DNA from 3 places in the Sphingomonas sp. EU05-FHT14C10 genome. Region 2 is predicted to be linked to each of the others. Evidence: predicted binding sites of a transcription regulator. Region 2 holds the regulator's gene; each other region holds the start of a gene.
The links. The regulator LexA, encoded in region 2, represses DNA repair genes until DNA is damaged. The targets are predictions, from matches to a motif close to GTTCCNCNCTTGTTCT.

Region 1 (6,552 bases), on a different contig from region 2:
GCAAGCTGTGGGCTGATATCGACGCCGCGGACATGACCGAGGTTGGCCGCCTGACGCTGTTCGAGCTGATCGCGGCCGGTCTGCGCGCGCAGATGGCCGATCTGCTGCGCACCATGCCGGCGGGCAAGCTGCCCGGCGAGATGGTCGACATGCTTGCCCCCGGCATCGGCCGGCTGGGCGCCAAGGTGAACGAGCTGCTCCACGACGAAGGCAAGCGCGCGGCGCAGGCGCTGGCCGAGCGCCTGTCGGCAGCGGGCGCGCCCGAGGATATCGCGACACGGATCGCACGGCTGTTCGACATGGACGGCGCGATCGGGCTCGCGGCGCTCGGTGCGCGCAGCGGCGTCACCGAAACCGTGCTGACCAATGCCTTCACGACGCTGGGTGAGGCGCTGGGCCTCGACTGGGCGCAGACGACGGCGCTCAGGCTGCGGCCGACCGACCCATGGGAACGCCTGCTCGCCGCCGGGCTGGCGCGCGACTTCCAGCAGATGCGGCTCGACTTCCTCGCCCGCATCGGCGGCAAGGATCCGCAGAAGGCGGTGGACGACTGGCTGGCCGCGCAGAAGCCGCGCGTCTCGGCTTTCCACGACATCGTCGTTCGGGCGCGGAGCAACTCGGCGCCCAACACCGCGATGCTCGCGCAGATTGCGGGCCAGGCGCGCAGCCTGCTTTCCCGCTAGGTTGTCAGGGGAAGGTCGGGTTCTTCGGGACCCGGCCTTTTCTTCTTTTGCGATAGAGAATGGTACCGCCGACCTAGCTCAATGCACGGTGCCGACGGGTTCGTCGCTGGCGAGGACGAGGATCAGGCGCTCGACCTGGCGCCAGTGGCAGAAGTGATGGACATTGCCGATGTCGCGGCTGCAGTCGGCGCGCGCGGCGGCTTCCTCCCCTGCGTCGTCGCCGAACGAGGCGATCAGCTCAGTCGCCGCAGTCAGGCAAGTGCGATTGGCGACGTAAGGCAAATGCGGCATCGAAATCCTCGTGTTCCGAAGCACTTGCCAATCAAGCCTCATGCCAGAGCGCAGCGCCCCGGCCTGCCCCGCCAATTGCGGCGGTCAACGGCATCTTCATCATGCCGCTGCGACGTACCGATGCGGGACGAAGCGTGCCGATGCGGCACGGCTGGCGCAGCGGCGCCGGGCGTGGCATGGCCGCGCGGATGAGCAGCACGCCGCCCAGAAACCCCCGATCGGCGGGAATCGCCCTCGCCCTCCTGCCGCTGGCCGGCGCCTTCGTTGGCGGGCTTTACGGCCAGCCGACGATCGGCCTGCTCATCGGGCTGGGCGTCGGCATCGCGCTGGCGCTTCTCGTATGGTGGAGCGACCGAAAGCGCTAGATCACGCCAGCCGCCGTCCGAACCAGACGACGCGGCCGATCACGGCGACATCGGCGGGATCGCAATCGGGCCATGCGGGATAAGCGAGATTGTCGCTGCGGATCGTGAAGCGGCGGCCGGCAGGGCTCATCGCCACGCGCTTCACCCACAAGGCATCGTCGACGCGCAGCACGTAGATACCATCGCGCAGCCGCGCGGCCGCATCGGCGCGATCGACCAATATGTCGTCGCCGTCGCCGAGCGTCGGGACCATCGAATCGCCGACCACCGAGATAACAGACAGCATCGCCGGATCGAGCCCCTGGCGGCGCAGCCAGAGCGGATCGAAGCCGAGCGCGCCCACCGTCATTTCTTCATGCGCGATCGCGCCGGGGCCGGCCGAAGCGTCGACCGAGACGCGCGGCACGCGCACCAGCCCGCCTGCATTGCCGGGGCGCGCGGGCGCCCCTGCCCCCCCGCCTGAAACGGGGCCGCCCAGCACCGTTTCCGCCACGCGGAAATAGCGGGCGAGCAGGCGGCGATCCTCTTCCGCCAGCCGGCGCGGCGTGCCGCGCTTGATGAACTGCTGGATATAGGCGGCGTTGCGGCCGAGCATGCGCGAGAGCGAGGCATAATCCTCGCCCTTTTCCTGAATCAGCGCATCGAGCGCCGCGCGCGGATCGGCTGCGTCCATGTCGCTCCAATACAGATAGGATTTATCCTAGACAAGTAGGAAATCCTGCCAGAGATAGGATATTCCCTATTTGTTCCGAGTCTGGCGGGAGGAAGAACGGCATGATCCTGAGAAAGATCGAGAAATATCTGAAGGAAAGCGGGACGCCGGCGACCCGCTTCGGACGCGAGGCCGCAGGCGACCCCCGGCTGGTGAGCGATCTGCGCGGCGGGCGCGAGGTGGGCGAGCGCCTCTGCCGCCGCATCGAGCATTTCATCGCGGAGCGCCGCGCATGAGCGCGCGTCGCGATCCGGCGGCGGCGATCGCCCTGCAACTGGAGCGGCGCGCGCCCGGTGTGACGATCGCCTCGCCCCGCTCGACGCCCTGGGCGAGCGTGACCTTCAACGGCGCGCGCCACAGCTTTTCGGCGGCCGGCGACGACGCCGCGATCGACGCGCTGGTGGCGGGACTCGAATGCCATGAGTTCGACATGCGCGGGCATATCGTGGCCGACATCGCCGTCGCAGAACGCGCGCCCGGGCGCTGCCTGATCGAAGCACTGACGGTGGAGGATTAGGTGCTTCGACCGGCCTGCCCGCCGCCTCACCGACTGCGTTGGAACCGATGCCGGCGCGGTTCGATGATCAGCAACTGTAAATTCGTCTGTGAGCAACTTGACCGGATTATGACAAATATATGAAATTGTCATTAACCACATCGCGATGTTCGCCGCGGTCCTTTCAACCCGGCTGGCGTCGGGGAGGCAGTAGTATCGCGTTGGAACCCACAGGATGCCGCGCCGCAGGGCGGTAGGGCGCTGTTGCCGGGCAAGGGGCCTGCTGACGCTGGTCGCATGTCTGCCCGCTACCCCGGCATGGGCCGATCCGGCCGATGCCGGGTTCCTGGACGAGCACCCCATCCCCACCTCGTCGATCGGGACAACAGGGAGCGGCGACAATCCGCCGGGTCCATGCCCGGCCAACCCCGGCCACTGTTCGCCGACGACGGCAATACCCTTGAGTGTGCCAGCAGGTTGGACGCTGGCCAGCTCCCAGTCCGAGGTTCAGGAGTCGGCCCTTCCGCCGGATAGCCCGACAGAACAGACGCCCCTCTTGCCGACGCCGGAACTGATCAGATCCGGCGAGCCGACGCCGGCCGGCCATGTGCCACGCACCGACGCGTCGCATCCCGGATTTTTCAGGCAGGCAGGCAGCGTCAAGACCGAGCTGGCGATCATGGGGGGTTATCTGGCCGTGCAGACCGTTCCCAAGCTGTTCAAGAAGACCGCATCCTTCCATTTCAGGGACGAAGGCTGGTTCGGCCGGAACACCAACAATATCGGCATGGACAAGCTGACCCACGCCTTCAACACCTATCTGATCGCCGAGATACTCCACGCGCGCATCCACAAGAACACGGGCGGCTCCGAAGGCGACGCGCTGACCGCGGGCATCCTTGCCTTCGGCCTGATGGCGATCAACGAGATATCGGACGGGATCGAAGCCGACAGCGGCTATTCGATGAACGATGTCCTGATGAATGTCGCAGGCGCCAGCTTCTCTGTGCTGCGTAACACGGTGCCGGGGCTGAAGGACAAGCTGGCGTTCAAGGTCGAGATCATGCCCAACGATGAATTCTACAGCCATCAGGGCAAGAAGCATTTCCAGCAGGAGCGCTTCATGCTGTCGCTGAAGGGCGCGGGGTTCGAGACGCTGGAGCGGACGCCGTTCAAATATCTCGATTTCCAGATCGGCTATTATGCATCCGATTTCCTGAACAGCGACCGCGCGCAGGGGATCAGGCCCAAGAAGCATCTTTTCGCCGGCGTCGGCCTGAACCTCGGCGAGCTGCTGTTCGGCCAATCGCAATCGCGCTTCGGCCGTGCGGCGCATTCTGCGCTCGACTATTTCCAGTTCCCCTACACGTCGCTGCGCGTCGACACCAAGGGGCGGCTGGCGAACTGACGCGGCGCGGAGCCGCCCGCCCTACATTTCCCCCCGCACGCGGCGGATGGCGAACCACTTCTTCACGTTGGCGTCATGCTCGGCGAGCGTATCGGCGAAGACATGGCCGCCAGTACCGTCGGCGACGAAATAGAGTGCCTTGGTCGCGGCGGGATGGAGCACGGCCTCGATCGAGGCGCGGCCGGGATTGGCGATCGGGCCCACGGGCAGGCCGGGGCTGGCATAGGTATTGTAGCCGTTCTTCGCGTGCAGCTCGCTCTGCAGGATACGGCGGCCGAGCGGGCGGCCCTGCGTGACCGGATAGATCACCGTGGGATCGGCCTGGAGCGGCATGCCGATGCGCAGGCGATTGGAATAGACGCCGGCGACCATCGCGCGCTCGGCAGGCTTGCCCGTTTCCTTCTCGACGATCGAGGCGAGGATGATCGCTTCCTTCGGCGTCGTGACGACGAGGCCGGGTGCGCGCGCGGCCCAGAGCGTGGCGAGCGTCTTGTCCATCGCCGCCTGCATCCGCTTGAGCACCGCCGCGCGCGGCTCGCCCGCCTCGAACGAATAGCTGTCGGGGAGGACCGAGCCTTCGGGCGGCACCGCGACGGGGCCGCTGAGCAGCGCCTCGCCGCGCAGCCGATCAACGACGAGGACCGAAGGCATGCCTTCGGGAATGGTGATGAGGCGCAGCACGGGCTTTCCGTGCTGGAGGATATCGAGCACCTTCGCGCCGCTGGCATGCGCGGGGACGGCGAAAGTGCCTGCCTGGATGCCGTCGGACGAGCCGAGGACGCGCGCGATGCGGCGGAAGCCGGCTTCCGAGCGGATCACGCCCGCCTTCTGCAGCGCGAGCGCGGCGCCGCGCAGCGACGATCCCTCGACGATGCGGACGTTCGCGTCCTTCGCCAGCGGACCCGGACCGTACCAGTCGCGGTAAAGCGTGCCCCCGAGCGCCAGCGCCCCGACAAGAAGGAGGACGAGGAGCAGCCGGCGCATAGGGGTTTGGGCCTTTTTTAGAGCGCCTTCAGCACCAGGCTGGCGTTGGTGCCGCCGAAGCCGAAGCTGTTGTTGAGCACCGCGCGCACCTGACGCTTCTTCGCGACATGCGGCACGAGATCGACGCCCGCGCAATTCTCGCTCGGATTGTCGAGGTTGAGCGTCGGGGGGACGATCTGGTCGCGCATCGCGAGGATGCAGAAGATCGTCTCGACCGCGCCCGCGCCGCCGAGCAGATGCCCGATCGCCGACTTGGTCGACGACATCGACACGCCGTCGAGCGCGCTGCCGAACAGGCGGCGGACCGCACCCAGCTCAAGCTCGTCGCCGAGCGGGGTCGAGGTGCCGTGGGCGTTGATATAGTCGATATCGTCGAGCGAGAGGCCCGACTTCTTCATCGCCATTTCCATCGAGCGGAACGCGCCCGATCCCTCGGGGTGCGGCGCGGTGACGTGATAGGCGTCGCCCGACAGGCCATAACCGATCACCTCGGCATAGATTTTCGCGCCGCGCGCCTTGGCGCGCTCATATTCCTCGAGCACGACGACGCCGGCACCCTCGCCCATGACGAAGCCGTCGCGGTCGCGGTCATAGGGGCGGCTCGCCTTTTCGGGCGTGTCGTTGAAGCCGGTCGAGAGCGCGCGCGCCTGCGCGAAGCCCGCGATGCCGATCGGGCAGATCGCGCCTTCGGCACCGCCCGCCAGCATCACGTCGGCATCGTCGAGCGCGATCATCCGCGCGGCGTCGCCGATCGAGTGCGCGCCCGTCGAGCAGGCGGTGACCACCGCGTGGTTCGGCCCCATCAGGCCGTACTTGATCTGGACCTGGCCCGAGATGAGGTTGATCAGGCGACCATGCACGAAGTGCGGGGACACGCGGCGCGGCCCCTTTTCGTACAGCACGATCGACTCACTCTCGATGCCCGGCAGGCCGCCGATGCCCGAACCGATCGAGCAGCCGGCGCGGAAGCGCTCGGCCTCGGTCATGTCGAGCAGGCCGGCATCCTCGATCGCCTGGCCGGCGGCATCGATGCCGTAGATGATGAAGGGGTCGACCTGGCGCTGGACCTTGTGGTCGACGCGCTTGCCCGGATCGAAGCCATAGGCGTGATCCGCCGGCTTCACCTCACAGGCGATGCGGCACGCATAGTCAGTCGCGTCGAATCGCGTGATCGTGCCTGCGCCCGATTTCGATTCGATGATGTTCTTCCACGCAGTCTCGACATCGGCGCCCAAAGGGGTGACGAGACCAAGTCCGGTTACGACGACACGGCGCATGGCTGGCCTTCTCCAGTTCATCCAATAGCGAAACGGCTCCCCGGCCCCGTATTTCCCGGGTCGGGGAGCCGTTAATCACGAAAAGCGGCTCGATCTGTCGCGATCCCCCGTGGGGAACCGCCGCCAAGCTCAGCCCTTGTTGCTGTCGATATAGGTGATCGCGTCCTTGACGGTCGCGATCTTCTCGGCGGCGTCGTCCGGGATCTCGACCCCGAACTCTTCCTCGAACGCCATCACCAGTTCGACGATGTCGAGGCTGTCCGCACCCAGATCGTCGATAAAGCTCGCGTCCTCGGTCACCTTGTCGGCTTCGACGCCGAGATGCTCGACAACGAT
Region 2 (6,552 bases):
CTTGACGACGGCGCCATGGCCGAGATCGAGGCGGCGGCGATCGACGAAGACATGGACGTTCTGGTCGAAGTGCATGACGAAGCCGAGCTGGACCGCGCGCTTGCGCTCAAGTCGCGGCTGATCGGCGTCAACAACCGCAACCTCAAGACCTTCGCGGTCGATCTGGCGACGAGCGAGCGCCTTGCCGCGCTTGCCCCCGCCGGCTGCACATTGGTCGGCGAAAGCGGGATCTTCACCCCCGCCGATCTGCGCCGGCTATCCGATCATGGCATCAACTGCTTCCTCGTCGGCGAATCGCTGATGCGGCAGGAGGACGTCGCGGCCGCGACGCGGGCGTTGCTCGCGCGATGAGCCGTCTCACCCATCTCGACGCCGAGGGCGCGGCGCACATGGTCGACGTGTCGGGCAAGGACGTGACCGCGCGCGAGGCAATCGCCACCGGGCATATCGCGATGAACGCGGAAGCGCTCGCCGCCATCCGCGACGGCAGCGCCAGGAAAGGCGATGTGCTTGCGGTCGCGCGCGTCGCGGGGATCATGGCGGCGAAGCGGACGAGCGATCTCATCCCCCTTTGCCACCCCATTCCGCTTTCCTCGGTCTCGATTGAACTGACCCCCGGCGACGGCGGCGTCGCCGTCACCGCCACTGCGCGGACGAGCGGACAGACCGGCGTGGAGATGGAAGCGCTCACCGCCGCATCCGTCGCGCTGCTGACCATCTACGACATGGCGAAGGCGATCGACCGCGCGATGGTGATCGGCCCTGTCCAGCTCGCCGCCAAGCGCGGGGGCAAATCGGGCGACTGGATGCGCGCATGATCAGCGTCGCCGAGGCGCAGGCGCGCCTGCTCGCGCTTGCCGAGCCCGTTGGCATCGAGCGGCTGCCGCTGCTGGCCGCCGCCGGGCGCTGGGCGGCCGAAACCGTCCCAGCGCTCCGCACCCAGCCCGTTGCCGATCTGTCGGCGATGGACGGTTATGCGATCCGCCATGCCGAGTTGCCCGGGCCGTGGCGCGTGGTCGGCGAAGCGGCGGCGGGTGGCGCGGCTCTTCCCGCGCTCGCGCCGGGCGAGGCTGCGCGTATCTTCACCGGCGCGCCGATCCCCGACGGCGCCGACACCGTGATGGTGCAGGAGGAAGCCGCGCGCGACGGCGACATTCTGCGCCTCGATGGCGAGGGACCGCCGCGTGTCGGCGCCAATATCCGCCGCGCAGGATCCGATTTCGCAGTCGGCACGAGCTTGATCGCGGCGGGCGAGCGGTTGAATCCCGCGCGTATCGGCCTGGCGGCATTGGGCGGCCATGGCGATATCGCCGTTCGCCGGCGGGTGCGCGTGGCCATCGTCTCGACGGGCGACGAACTGGTCGAACCAGGCGCGCCGGGCGATGCAGGACTGCCCAATTCTAACGGCCCGATGCTGGCTGCCCTGCTGGACGGATGGCCGGTCGAGATTGTCGACATGCGCATCGTGCGCGACGATCTGGATGCGCTGGCGACGGCGTTTGCCGAACTGGCGACGCGCGCGGATATCCTCGTCACGATCGGCGGCGCTTCGGTGGGCGATCATGACCTCGTGAAGCCGGCGCTGGCGGCGGCGGGCGCCGAGATCGATTTCTGGCGGATCGCGATGCGGCCGGGCAAGCCGCTGCTTGCCGGCCAGATCGGCACGACGGTCTGCCTCGGCCTGCCCGGCAATCCGGTGTCGGCGTTCGTCACGGCGATGCTGTTCCTGCTGCCGCTCGTCGCGCGGCTGGGCGGTGCGGCCGATCCGCAGCCCGGGCTGCGCACTGCGATCCTTGGCAGCGCGCTTCCGGCCGGCGGCCCGCGCGCCGAATATCTGCGCGCGCGCTTTGTCGACGGACGGATCGAACCGATCCTCAGCCGCGACAGCGCCCTGCTTGGAATCCTCGCCTCGGCCGACGCGCTGATCGTGCGTGCCGCCGCTGCGCCGCCGCTCGGCGCGGGGGAACGGGTGGACTATATCGCTATCGCTTGACGGAACGCGCGGCGTTGCCTACACGTTCTCCGTTCGTTCCGGCGGAGACTGAGCGATGCTGACGCGCAAGCAACATGAACTGGTCTGCTTCATCCACGATCGTCTGGCCGACGACGGGGTGTCGCCTTCGTTCGAGGAAATGAAGGAAGCGCTCGACCTCAAATCCAAGTCCGGGGTTCACCGGTTGATCAACGCGCTGGTCGAGCGCGGCTATATCCGCCGCCTGCCCAATCGCGCGCGCGCGCTCGAAGTGATCCGCATGCCCGAGCGCGGCGGCGCAGCCACGCCGATCAGGCCGCCTGCCAATCTGCCCAAGGCTGCGGTGCCGATGGCGGCGAACGATATTCTCGAGATTCCGCTCCACGGCCGCATCGCGGCGGGTATGCCGATCGAGGCGCTCGAAGGGCGCGAGATGTTGTCGGTGCCGGCGGCTCTGCTGGGCTCGGGCGAGCATTATGCGCTCGAGGTTTCGGGTGACTCGATGGTCGAGGCGGGCATTCTCGACGGCGATTATGCGCTCATCCGCCGCGCCGACAGCGCCCGCGACGGGCAGATCGTCGTCGCGCTCGTCGACGAGAGCGAAGCGACGCTCAAATATTTCCGTCGCGAAGGCGCGATGGTGCGGCTCGATCCGGCCAACCGCGCCTATGATCCGCAGCGCTATCGCCCCGATCAGGTGCGCGTACAGGGGCATCTGGCGGGCTTGCTGCGTCGCTACTGACGCGCACGCACCCAGGGATGATCGCCGGCGAGGCTGGCGACACTGACGATCCGTCCGCTGGCGAGCGCGATGGACAGGCCGCCGCTTTGCGCAAGGAAGGGGCGATCGAGCTTCAGCCAGCGCGGCTTGCAGCCGGCAGGCAAGCGCCGGTCGCTGATCACGATGTCGGCATCGCCGCAGGCCGCGATGAACGCCCGATAAGGTAGCAGGTAGGAACTGCGCAGCGCGAGGATACGCCATTGGCGCCCGCCTCGATCAAGGCGGACGATGCAGGCATCCCTGCTGCACCGCGCATCGGGCAGCGCATCGAGCAGATCGGGCTCGCCGTCCAGTCCGGCGGATTCGGCCAGCAGGTCGCGCATATAGTCGCCGGTGCGCGGGCGGAGCAGCGAGACGGCGCCCGCCTGTGTTCGGATCGCGACATGGCGTCCGTCGCCGGTCACCAGCAGATCGGGTGGCGGGGTTGCGATCGCCCAGGCCGCACCCGCAGCGAGCGGTGCCAATCCCCAGCTTCTCACCCGGCTTTTCCACAGCATGATCCACAGCCCGCCCGCGACCATGAGGCCGAAAGCGCCGCGCGGGACCGAAGGCAGCATGGCGATGGCGCCGGGCGCGTCCGCGACATGATGGGCGACGGCGAGCAGAAGCGCGAGCGCCTTCCCCGCCAACCACCAGAAGGGCGCGCCGAACCCCACGGCGTCGAAGAGCAGCGCAAGCGCCTCGACCGGCATGATGACGAAGGTGGTCAAAGGAATCGCGACGATGTTGGCGAGCGCGCCGTAGAGCCCCTGCTTGTGGAAGTGGAACAAGGCGATCGGCGCGAGCGCAATTTCGACCACGAAGCCGGTGAGCAGCAGCGACGCGACCATACGCGCGCCGCGTGCCAGCGTACCTTCCTCGCGCCGGGCGAACCACGCCTGGGCTAGGCGTGATTCGTGGAAGGCAACGATCGCCGTCACTGCCGCGAAACTCAGCTGGAAGCTCGCGCCGACCAGGCTTTCGGGCCAGAAGAGCAGCACGATGATCGCCCCCGCCGCGACGAGGCGCAGCGTCATCGCCTCACGCCCCAGCGCCAGACCGCCGAGCACCAGCAAGGCCGCGACGCATGACCGGATCGTCGGCACTTCGGCACCGGTGAGCAGCGTATAGCCGATGCCGGCCAGCGCGCCCGCCCCTGCCGCGATCAACAGCAACGGGGCGCGCAGCGCCAGCGTCTCGCTCAGCGCCAGCAGCTTGAGCGTCGCGATCATCGCGAAGCCGACGACGGCGGTGATGTGGAGCCCGCTGACCGACAGGAGATGCGCCAGCCCCGATCGGCGCATCGCCTCCGCATCGGCCTCGGGCATAGCGCCCTGATCGCCCGTCGCCAGCGCGGCGGCGATCGCCCCCTCTCCGCCTTTCAACTGCGCGCGTATATGCGCCGAAAGCCGTTCGCGCAGTCCGGGGCCGTGGGCGGGCGACGCGCCGATGCGTTCGACTGGGCCGAACGATCGCCCTGTCGCTCCGATGCGCTGGAACCAGGCGGCAAGCGCGAAATCATAGGCGCCGGGAAGTGCTGAGGGCGGCGGCGGCATCAGTCGTGCGTTCAGACGGATCATGTCCCCGGTCGCCAGATCGGTCGGCGCATCGGACGCGGGAAGGTTCACGCGGATGCGGAATGGCAGCGTCGGCGCATTTACGGGGCGGAGCAGCACGCGCACCGCATCGCGCGCGGCCAGTTCCTGCACCTGCTCTATGCGCCCGCTGATGCTCACGACTCCGGGCCGGTCGAGCACCGGGGCTGCGACCCAGTCCGCGCGCGCCCAGATCAGCAGGCATCCGGCCGCGAGCGTCGCGCCGCCGACCAGAAGCATCTGCCGCGCGCGCGAACCGCGCAGGACGAAGCCCAGCGCCGCCAGCACGAGCGCCGCGAGAATGAAGGCTCCCCATGCCGACTTCCCGGGCAATATGAACCACGCCCCGATTCCCGCGGCCAAAGCCACGGGAATCCACAAGGGCAACTGGTCGCGCTCCGCCTCCGCCCAGTGTTCGAATCGTTGTTTCAGCATCGAGACGCTACGGAAAAGGCTGATTTTCTCCCCCGTTTGTCGGGCCGGGTAAGCCATGCTAGGGGCGTCGCCGTCCATCCTCCAAGCCTGGGAGCAAGCGCGCGTGAGCGCAAGCCGTGACGTCAACAAGGTCGTAACCCGTTTCGCCCCGTCTCCGACGGGATTCCTGCATATCGGGGGTGCGCGCACGGCGTTGTTCAACTGGCTCTTTGCCCGCCACAATGGCGGCGAATTCCAGCTGCGTATCGAGGATACCGACAAGGCGCGTTCCACCAAGGAAGCGATCGACGCGATCCTCGACGGGATGAAGTGGCTCGATCTCGACTGGGATGGCGAGGTGCTGTTCCAGTCGTCGCGCGCCGCGCGCCATGCCGAGGTGGCCCAGGCGATGCTGGCGTCGGGCAATGCCTATCGCTGCTATGCGACCGCCGAGGAACTGGCCGAGTTGCGTGAGCAGCAGCGCGCCGCGAAACTGCCGCTGCGCTACGACGGCCGCTGGCGCGATCGCGATGCTTCGGAAGCGCCCGAAGGCGCGCCGTTCAGCGTCCGGCTTCGCGCCGAGACCGAAGGTGAGACGACGATCGACGATCTCGTGCAGGGCCCGGTCACTGTCCGCAATTCCGAGCTGGACGACATGGTGCTCCTGCGTTCGGACGGCACGCCGACCTATATGCTTGCGGTCGTCGTCGACGATCACGACATGGGCGTCACGCACGTCATTCGCGGCGACGATCATTTGAACAATGCCTTCCGCCAGCTTGGGATTATCCGCGCCATGGGCTGGCCCGAACCGGTCTATGCGCATGTGCCGCTGATCCACGGTTCCGACGGTGCGAAACTGTCGAAGCGGCATGGCGCGCTCGGCGTCGACGCCTATCGCGACGAGATGGGGCTGCTTCCCGAAGCGGTGGATAACTATCTGCTCCGCCTTGGCTGGGGGCATGGCGACGACGAGATCATCAGCCGTGCGCAGGCGATCGACTGGTTCGACATCGCCGATGTCGGCAGGGCCCCTTCGCGCTTCGACATGAAGAAGCTCGAGAATCTCAATGGCCATTATATTCGCGAAGCCGAGGATGCGCGCCTGACCGATCTGGTTGCGCCGCGTATCGCGAGGCTGATCGGCCGCGACGTTACGGCATCGGAGCATGCGACTCTGCTTGCCGCGATGGCGTCGCTCAAGCCGCGCGCGAAGACGCTCGACGAGATCGCCGAAGGTGCGCTTTTCCTATTTGCAGCGCGGCCTTTGTCACTCGACGAAAAGGCATCCGCGCTGCTAGACGCGGCTGCCCGAGCGTTGTTGGGCGAAGTCCGTGAAGCGCTTGCCGCCGCACCGTCCTGGACCGTGGCGGATCTAGAAGAACAAGTGCGGCGGGTTGCAGAGGAAGCCGGATTGGGCCTTGGCAAGGTCGCGCAACCGCTGCGCGCAGCGCTGACGGGGCGCGCGACTTCGCCGGGCATTTTCGATGTTCTGGCCCTGCTGGGCCGGGACGAGTCGCTTGGGCGCATCGACGATGCGATTCAGACGGCTCGGGTCTGAATATCAAGGAGTGCATGATGGTTGACACAAGCGCGAAGCTGACGATCGCAGGCAAGGAGCATGATTTCCCGGTGCGGTCGGGCAGCGTCGGCCCCGATGTGATCGACATCCGCAAGCTCTACAGCCAGACGGACGCCTTCACTTACGACCCCGGCTTCACCTCGACCGCAAGCTGCGCGTCGAAGCTGACCTATATCGACGGCGATGCGGGCATCCTGCTCCACCGCGGCTATCCGATCGGCCAGCTGGC
Region 3 (6,552 bases), on a different contig from region 2:
CGCGAGGCGCTCGCCGCGCTCATCGTCTCGTCCTCGGTCAACGTCACCGATCTGTCCCCGGCGCTGGTCGCGATGACCGATTTCGGCATCGCGACGCCCAGCGTCTCGCGCGCGCAGCTGGGCGAGACCGCGCTGCTGGCCGATGCCGAGGCGCAGCGCCGGCTGGCGGCCTATGGCGCGCTGGCCGGATCGCCGCTGGATGCCGAGGGTCTGGCGCAGCGCGCGCAGGCGCTGATGGGCGCGGACTTCATCCTGCCGATCCCCCAGATCGCCAACGCCAACCCGACTTTCGAGGTCATACTCGATCCCGTCGCGCCGGCTTCGATCCGCCGTTATCTGGGCGACATCGGCACGGTGCGCGCGCAGGTGCGCACCTTCTACGACCATCTGATGCTCAGCGACAGCCTGGGCGTCACGCCCCGGCTGGCGGTGATGCAGATGGGCGGCGTCGCCGGGCGCTGGGTGGCGGAAGCGCTGCCCGACGATGCGAAGACCCCCGATGCGGCGGTCATCTCGATCGTCGCCGATGCGCCCGCCGCGATGCCCGCGGCTTTTGCGGGGCTGGTGATCGACGACTGGACCGAGACCTTTCCGCGCCGCGCGCTCAAGGGCGAGGCGGGTGATGCCAGGATTGTGCTGGAAACCACGGCGGGGGTCGCGATCCACGCCAACGCGCCCAACGTCCAGCCGCCGCAGACGATGCTGCTCGGCATCTCGCCCGACGGCGCACGCTGGACCGACGATCGCGTCTTCGATCTGGTCACCGAGACGATGGAGATGGCGCGGATGCGGCTGGTGACGCTCGAGACCGTTCCGCTCGCCGCGCGCATCCTGCCTGCCATCTACACGCAGAGCTGGTCGCTGCAGGGCGAGAAGACGATCGACTGGTCGAAGTTCGGTGATGCCTTCCTCAAGGCTTCGCTCGTGGGGGCGCCGCTGCGCGCCTTCGCCATGGTCGAGGAGAACTGATCATGTGCGCGGATATCGTGAAGGAAGGCGTCGCGGCCTTCGTCGAGCTTTCGCCGGCCATGGCGGTTCGCTTCCCCATCGTCGCCCCGCCGGCCTGGACGCGGCTGGAGCCGCAGAGCCTCAGCGGCGAGCCGGCGCAGGCGCTGGCCGCGCGCGTGCACGATCCGCTGTGGCTGCTCGCGCGCCAGTGGCAGTTCGGCGAGTTTGACGGCGAGGATGCGGGCACGCCCGTCGCGGTCGAGCTCAACGCCAATGCCCGGCGGATGACCGCCTTCGCGCCCGAGGGCCATGCCGCGCGCGCGATCGTCGAGCGCGACCTGATCGAGCCCGAGGCCGAAGCCGAGCCCTTCGCCGGCGCGACGCTGCGCGACCGGGCCGAGGCCGGCGCGCTGCTCGTCGCGATGCTTGCCGATGCCGGGGCCGATCTGCGCGCCGCGCTGTCAGCCGCCTGCCCGCTGCCTGTGCCGGCCGACGGCGGCCCGATCGCGCCCGTGCCGCCGATGTGGAAGCTGCTGGCGCGCGGCGGCGTCGACGGATCGGCCGCTGCGACGCAGATCGAGGACAGCAGCTTCACCGGCAGCTGGGCGTCGGGCGCGAGCGCCGGCGCGGTGCAGGCGGCGCGCGACTGGCTCGACTGGTTCCGCGCCAATATCGAGCCCCGCGATGCGCTCGGCGATTGCTGGCAGCAGGACCGGCTGGAATATAGCTTCGCCGTCCGCGCGGGGACGAAGGCCGATCAGCGCGTCTGCCGCGCCCCTGCGCACGATGGCGGCCCGGTCGACTGGCACAGCTTCGATCATGACAATGCCGCACAGATCGCGGTCGATGGCGACGCGGCGGGCGCTGGCGCAGAGGCGATCGAAGCGACCGTCCACGCCACGCGGCTGCGCTATGCCGGCATGCCCGCCAACCGACTGTGGCGCTTCGAAGACGGGCAGGTCAATTTCGGGATGGTCGAGGTCCAGCCGCAGGATCTGACGCGCGTCGCCTTCCTCGATTTCGCGACCGTCCATGCCGACGACTGGCTCGTCGCCCCGCTCGACGTGCCACGCGGCGCAGTGGTGGAAATGGGCTCGGTCTTCTACCGCACCACCTTCAACGAACGGTTCGAGGTCAAGGACGGCAATAGCGGCCCCGACGATTTCGAGCTGTTCACGCTGAGCGCCGCTTCGGGCGGGACGCTGCGCGCCTTGCTCGTGCCGCCGGGCGGGCGCAATGCCGTCGAAGGCCCGGCGCTGGAGGAAGTCGTCTTCGCGCGCGACGAGACGGCCAACATGGTCTGGGCGATCGAGAAGCGCGTGCAGGGGCCGACCGGCGACCCGCGCGAGCGCGCGATCGAAGCCAAGCCGCCCGAACAGTTCACCACCCCCCTAGAGGCCGATCTGACTTATCGGCTCGAGAAGGACGTGCCCGACTGGTGGATCCCGATGGTGCCCGTGCCCGATGGCGGCAAGGGCGGATTCCACCTGCGCAAGGGCAGCTTCACCGACGACGACCCCGCGCGCGGCCGCATCCTCGCGCCGCTGCCGCTCGACATGTTCGAGGAAGAAGTGCCGCGCGAGGGCGTCGTCGTCCGCCGCGTGCCGGCGCTGGTCCGCGACAATCAGGGGCATCTGCGCCGCTGGATCGCGCGCCGCGTCTCCGTCGCGCGCGGCGAGGCTAATTCGGCACTGGCGTGGGACAGCGCGCTGAGACGCTGAGAGCCCATCTGAGAACGCAGCTTGCCAGGCCGTGCACGCACGCCCGGCATCGACTCGCCTGCTTGACTCTGTAACCAGACAGGCAGACTAGAACATATAGTGAACATATCGATGGTTGAGTCGGTGAATGCGCCATGCGCCTTGCAGGGAAGAATCGCACGGATCGCCGAGCGACCGCACTTTGGCGGCGCGCCGCTTGGCCATGCGTCGCTCGACGCTGCGATCGGCGGCGGGCTGGCGCGTGGGCGGCTGCACGAGCTGTTCGCGGCGACGCCCGGGGATGGCGGCAGCGCGGCGGGTTTCGCGGCGATGCTGGCGCGCCTTGCCGCCCCGGACGATGCGCCGCTGGTCTGGCTGCGACAGCAGGATGCGGAACGGCAGGGCGGGCAATTGCACGCACCGGGGCTGGCCGAAATCGGGATCGATCCGACACGATTGCTGCTGATCCTGCTCCCCGATCCGGTGGCGCTGCTGCGCGCCGCCGCCGATGCGGTGCGCTGCACCGAGTTGGGCGCGGCGGTGATCGAGCTGTGGCGCAACCCGCGCGCGCTCGACCTGACGGCAAGCCGGCGGCTGGCGCTGGCGGCGGACGCATCGGGCGTCACCACCCTGCTGCTGCGCGTCGAGGCCGATCCCGCGCCCAGCGCCGCGCAGACGCGCTGGAGCATCGCCGCCGCGCCTTCGCTCGCGCTGGATGCCGATGCGCCCGGCTTGCCGGCGTTCGACGTTCAACTGTTGCGCCAGCGCGGCCGCCCCGATGGCGGACGCTGGCTGCTGGAATGGGATCGTGACCGTGCCTGCTTCCGCGAAGCGCCGCTTCCTAGCGCTGTGGTTTCCCCTGCTGCCGGCCAATCGCTGGTTGGCGACGCACGGCGGCACGCCTGATGCACCGATCGCCTTCGTCGAGAAGCAGCGCGGCGCGATGCGCGTCGTCGCGCTCGACGCGCGGGCGCTGCGCCTTGGCCTCGCGCCGGGGCTGACGTTGGCCGACGCGCGGGCACGCGTCCCCGAACTCGCGGCGGTCGATCATGATCCCCATGCCGATCGCATCTGGCTGGAACGCGTCGCCGACGGCTGCGATCGCTGGACACCGATGGTCGCGCTCGATCCGCCCGACGGCGTGACGCTCGACATTAGCGGCTGCGCCCATCTGTTCGGCGGCGAGGCGGCGCTGGCGGCGGATATCGAGCAGCGGATCGGCGCGGCCGGGATCAGCCTGCGCCACGCGCTTGCCGCGACGCCCGAGGCCGCGCAGGCGCTTGCCCGCTTCCAGACCGCGCCCGCCGCCGACGAGGATCAGGCGATCCGGCGCCTCGCCGTCGCCGCGTTGCAGCTCGACGAGGAAGCCGAAACGGCGCTGCGCCGCGCGGGGCTGAAGACCATCGGCGATCTCGCCGCCCGCCCCTCGGCGCCGCTCGCCGCGCGTTTCGGCACGGAAACGGTGGCGGCGCTCGATCGCCTGCTCGGCCATGCCGACAGCCGCATCTCGCCACGTCGCGCGCTGCCCGCATTGCTTTTCGAGCGCCGCTTCCCCGAGCCGATCGCGCGGACCGAGGATGCGCTGACCATACTCGACGATCTCGTCGGCGAGGCCGCTCTGGCACTGGAGGAGCGGCGCGGCGGCGGCCGGCGCTTCGCCGGGCGCTTCTACCGCAGCGACGGCGCGGTGCGCGAGATCGCGATCGAGACCGGGCTGCCCACGCGCGACACCGGATTGACGGCGCGGCTGTTCCGCGAACGCATCGACACGCTCGCCGACCCCATCGATCCGGGCTTCGGCTTCGATCTCGTGCGGCTGGCGGTGCCGGCGGTCGAGCCGCTCGCGCCGTCGCAGCTCCAGCTCGAAGGCGGCAGCCTGAGCAGCGAGGCGATGGCGGCGCTGGTCGACCGACTGAGCGCGCGGCTGGGGCGCGGGCGCGTCCGCCGCTTCCATCCGCGCGACACGCATATTCCCGAACAACAGACCCTGTCGCTGCCCGCCGTCGAGGCCGGCGCATCCATATCCTGGCCCGCACCGCCCGCCGGCGGACCGCCGCTGCGTCCGCTTCACCTCTTCGATCCGCCCCAGCCGGTCGAGGTGCTGGCCGAAGTGCCTGACGGGCCGCCGCGCAGCTTCCGCTGGCGCCGCGCGGTGCATGAGGTGAAGCGCTTCGAAGGCCCCGAGCGCATCGCCGGCGAATGGTGGCGGGTGAATGTCGATCGCCTGCCCGATCCCGTCGCCACGCACGCCCGGCGCAGGCCCGGGCGCGACGACCCGGCGGAGGATGACGAGCCCTTGCCGCCGCTGCCCCATGCGGGGCGTCCGCTGCTCACCCGCGACTATTTCCGGGTGGAGGATGCGCGCGGCCGCCGCTTCTGGCTGTTCCGCCACGGGCTTTACGAACGCGAGACCACGAGCCCGGCCTGGTACATCCACGGCCTGTTCGCATGAACGCGCCGCCTCCCTTTGCCGAACTGCTCGCCGCGACCAGCTATTCCTTCCTGCGCGGCGCATCGCACCCCGCCGACATGGTCGCGCAGGCGATCGCGCTCGGCCACAGGGGCATCGGCATTGCCGATCGCAACACGGTGGCAGGCGTGGTGCGCGCGCATGTCGCGCTCAGGGATGCCCGTGCGCAGGCTGCGGCCGAGGGTCATGGCGATCTCGGCTTCCGGCTGGTGGTCGGCGCGCGCCTCGTCTTTGCCGACGGCACGCCCGATATCGTCGCCTATCCCATGACGCGCCACGGCTGGGGCCGACTTACCCGCCTGCTGACGCTCGGCAACCGCCGCGCCGAAAAGGGCGAGTGCCTGCTCCACCTCGCCGACCTGATCGAACATGCACAGGAACTGCTGCTGATCGCCGTCGCCGACGACGAGCATGAACTCCTGCTGCGCCGGCTTGCCCGCCACGCTCCCTTGTGGATCGCGGCGACCATGGCGTGTCGGGGCGACGACCGTCGCCGGCTCGCACGGCAGCAGGCGCTGGCGCGGCGCACCGGCATCCCGCTGCTCGCCACCTGCGACGCGCTTTATGCGACGCCCGAGCAGCGCCCGCTCCACGACGTCATCAGCTGCATCCGCGAAGGCACGACGATTGCCGAGGCCGGCACGCGCCTGCTCGCCAATGCCGAACGGCATCTGAAGCCGGCGAAGGAAATGGCGCGGCTGTTCCGCGACGCGCCCGAGGCCGTCGACGCCGCCACCGACATCCTGTCGCGCATCGATTTCACGCTCGACGAGCTGCGCTACGAATACCCGCACGAACCCGTGCCCGAGGGCTGGGAGCCGCAGGCCTGGCTGGAGCACGAGACGCTGCGGCTGGCGCGCGAGATGCGCTATCCCGAGGGCATACCCGGCAAGGTTCAGGCGCTGCTCGACGCGGAATTCGCGATTATCCGCGCACGCGACTACGCCCATTATTTCCTGACCGTCTACGATCTGGTGCGCTACGCCCGTTCGCTCGATCCGCCGATCCTGTGCCAGGGCCGCGGATCGGCGGCCAATTCGGCGGTCTGTTACTGCCTGGGCATCACATCGGTGGATCCCAACCGCTTCAACCTGCTCTTCTCGCGCTTCGTGTCGGCCGAGCGCAACGAGCCGCCCGACATCGACGTCGATTTCGAGCATGAGCGGCGCGAGGAAGTGATCCAGCATATCTACCAGCGCTATGGCCGCAGCCGCGCCGGCATCGCCGCCACCGTCATCCACTATCGCCCGCGCAGCACGGTGCGCGAGGTGGGTAAGGTGCTGGGGCTTTCCGAGGAGGTGACCGCACGGCTGACCAGCACGGTCTGGGGCAGCCATGCCGGAAGCATGGAGGCCGCGCGCATCGCCAATGCCGGCTTCGATCCGCACGCGCCCGAGCTTGCCCGGCTGCACTGGATCGTCGGCCAGCTGCTCA

Region 1: AC3WT0_RS18940 (S24 family peptidase) is a predicted target of LexA. The motif match lies at 2,074-2,089, and genes of this name have one in related genera.
Region 3: AC3WT0_RS13630 (ImuA family protein) is a predicted target of LexA. The motif match lies at 2,759-2,774, and genes of this name have one in related genera.

Annotation. Positions count from the first base shown of each region.
Region 1 covers NZ_JBYTEN010000031.1:4,194-10,745, reverse strand. The annotation lists gene AC3WT0_RS18955 (NAD-glutamate dehydrogenase) at 1-683, shown strand, start outside; gene AC3WT0_RS18950 (hypothetical protein) at 762-974, opposite strand; gene AC3WT0_RS18945 (hypothetical protein) at 1,076-1,339, shown strand; gene AC3WT0_RS18940 (S24 family peptidase) at 1,341-2,012, opposite strand; gene AC3WT0_RS18935 (hypothetical protein) at 2,114-2,287, shown strand; gene AC3WT0_RS18930 (hypothetical protein) at 2,284-2,568, shown strand; gene AC3WT0_RS18925 (DUF2279 domain-containing protein) at 3,104-3,955, shown strand; gene mltG (endolytic transglycosylase MltG) at 3,977-4,939, opposite strand; gene fabF (beta-ketoacyl-ACP synthase II) at 4,957-6,216, opposite strand; gene AC3WT0_RS18910 (acyl carrier protein) at 6,346-6,552, opposite strand, start outside.
Region 2 covers NZ_JBYTEN010000001.1:163,876-170,427, reverse strand. The annotation lists gene trpC (indole-3-glycerol phosphate synthase TrpC) at 1-351, shown strand, start outside; gene moaC (cyclic pyranopterin monophosphate synthase MoaC) at 348-818, shown strand; gene AC3WT0_RS00775 (molybdopterin molybdotransferase MoeA) at 815-1,993, shown strand; gene lexA (transcriptional repressor LexA) at 2,049-2,714, shown strand; gene AC3WT0_RS00765 (ComEC/Rec2 family competence protein) at 2,708-4,762, opposite strand; gene gltX (glutamate--tRNA ligase) at 4,818-6,302, shown strand; gene AC3WT0_RS00755 (citrate synthase) at 6,320-6,552, shown strand, end outside.
Region 3 covers NZ_JBYTEN010000013.1:85,970-92,521, reverse strand. The annotation lists gene AC3WT0_RS13640 (hypothetical protein) at 1-969, shown strand, start outside; gene AC3WT0_RS13635 (hypothetical protein) at 972-2,669, shown strand; gene AC3WT0_RS13630 (ImuA family protein) at 2,781-3,554, shown strand; gene AC3WT0_RS13625 (Y-family DNA polymerase) at 3,457-5,100, shown strand; gene AC3WT0_RS13620 (error-prone DNA polymerase) at 5,097-6,552, shown strand, end outside.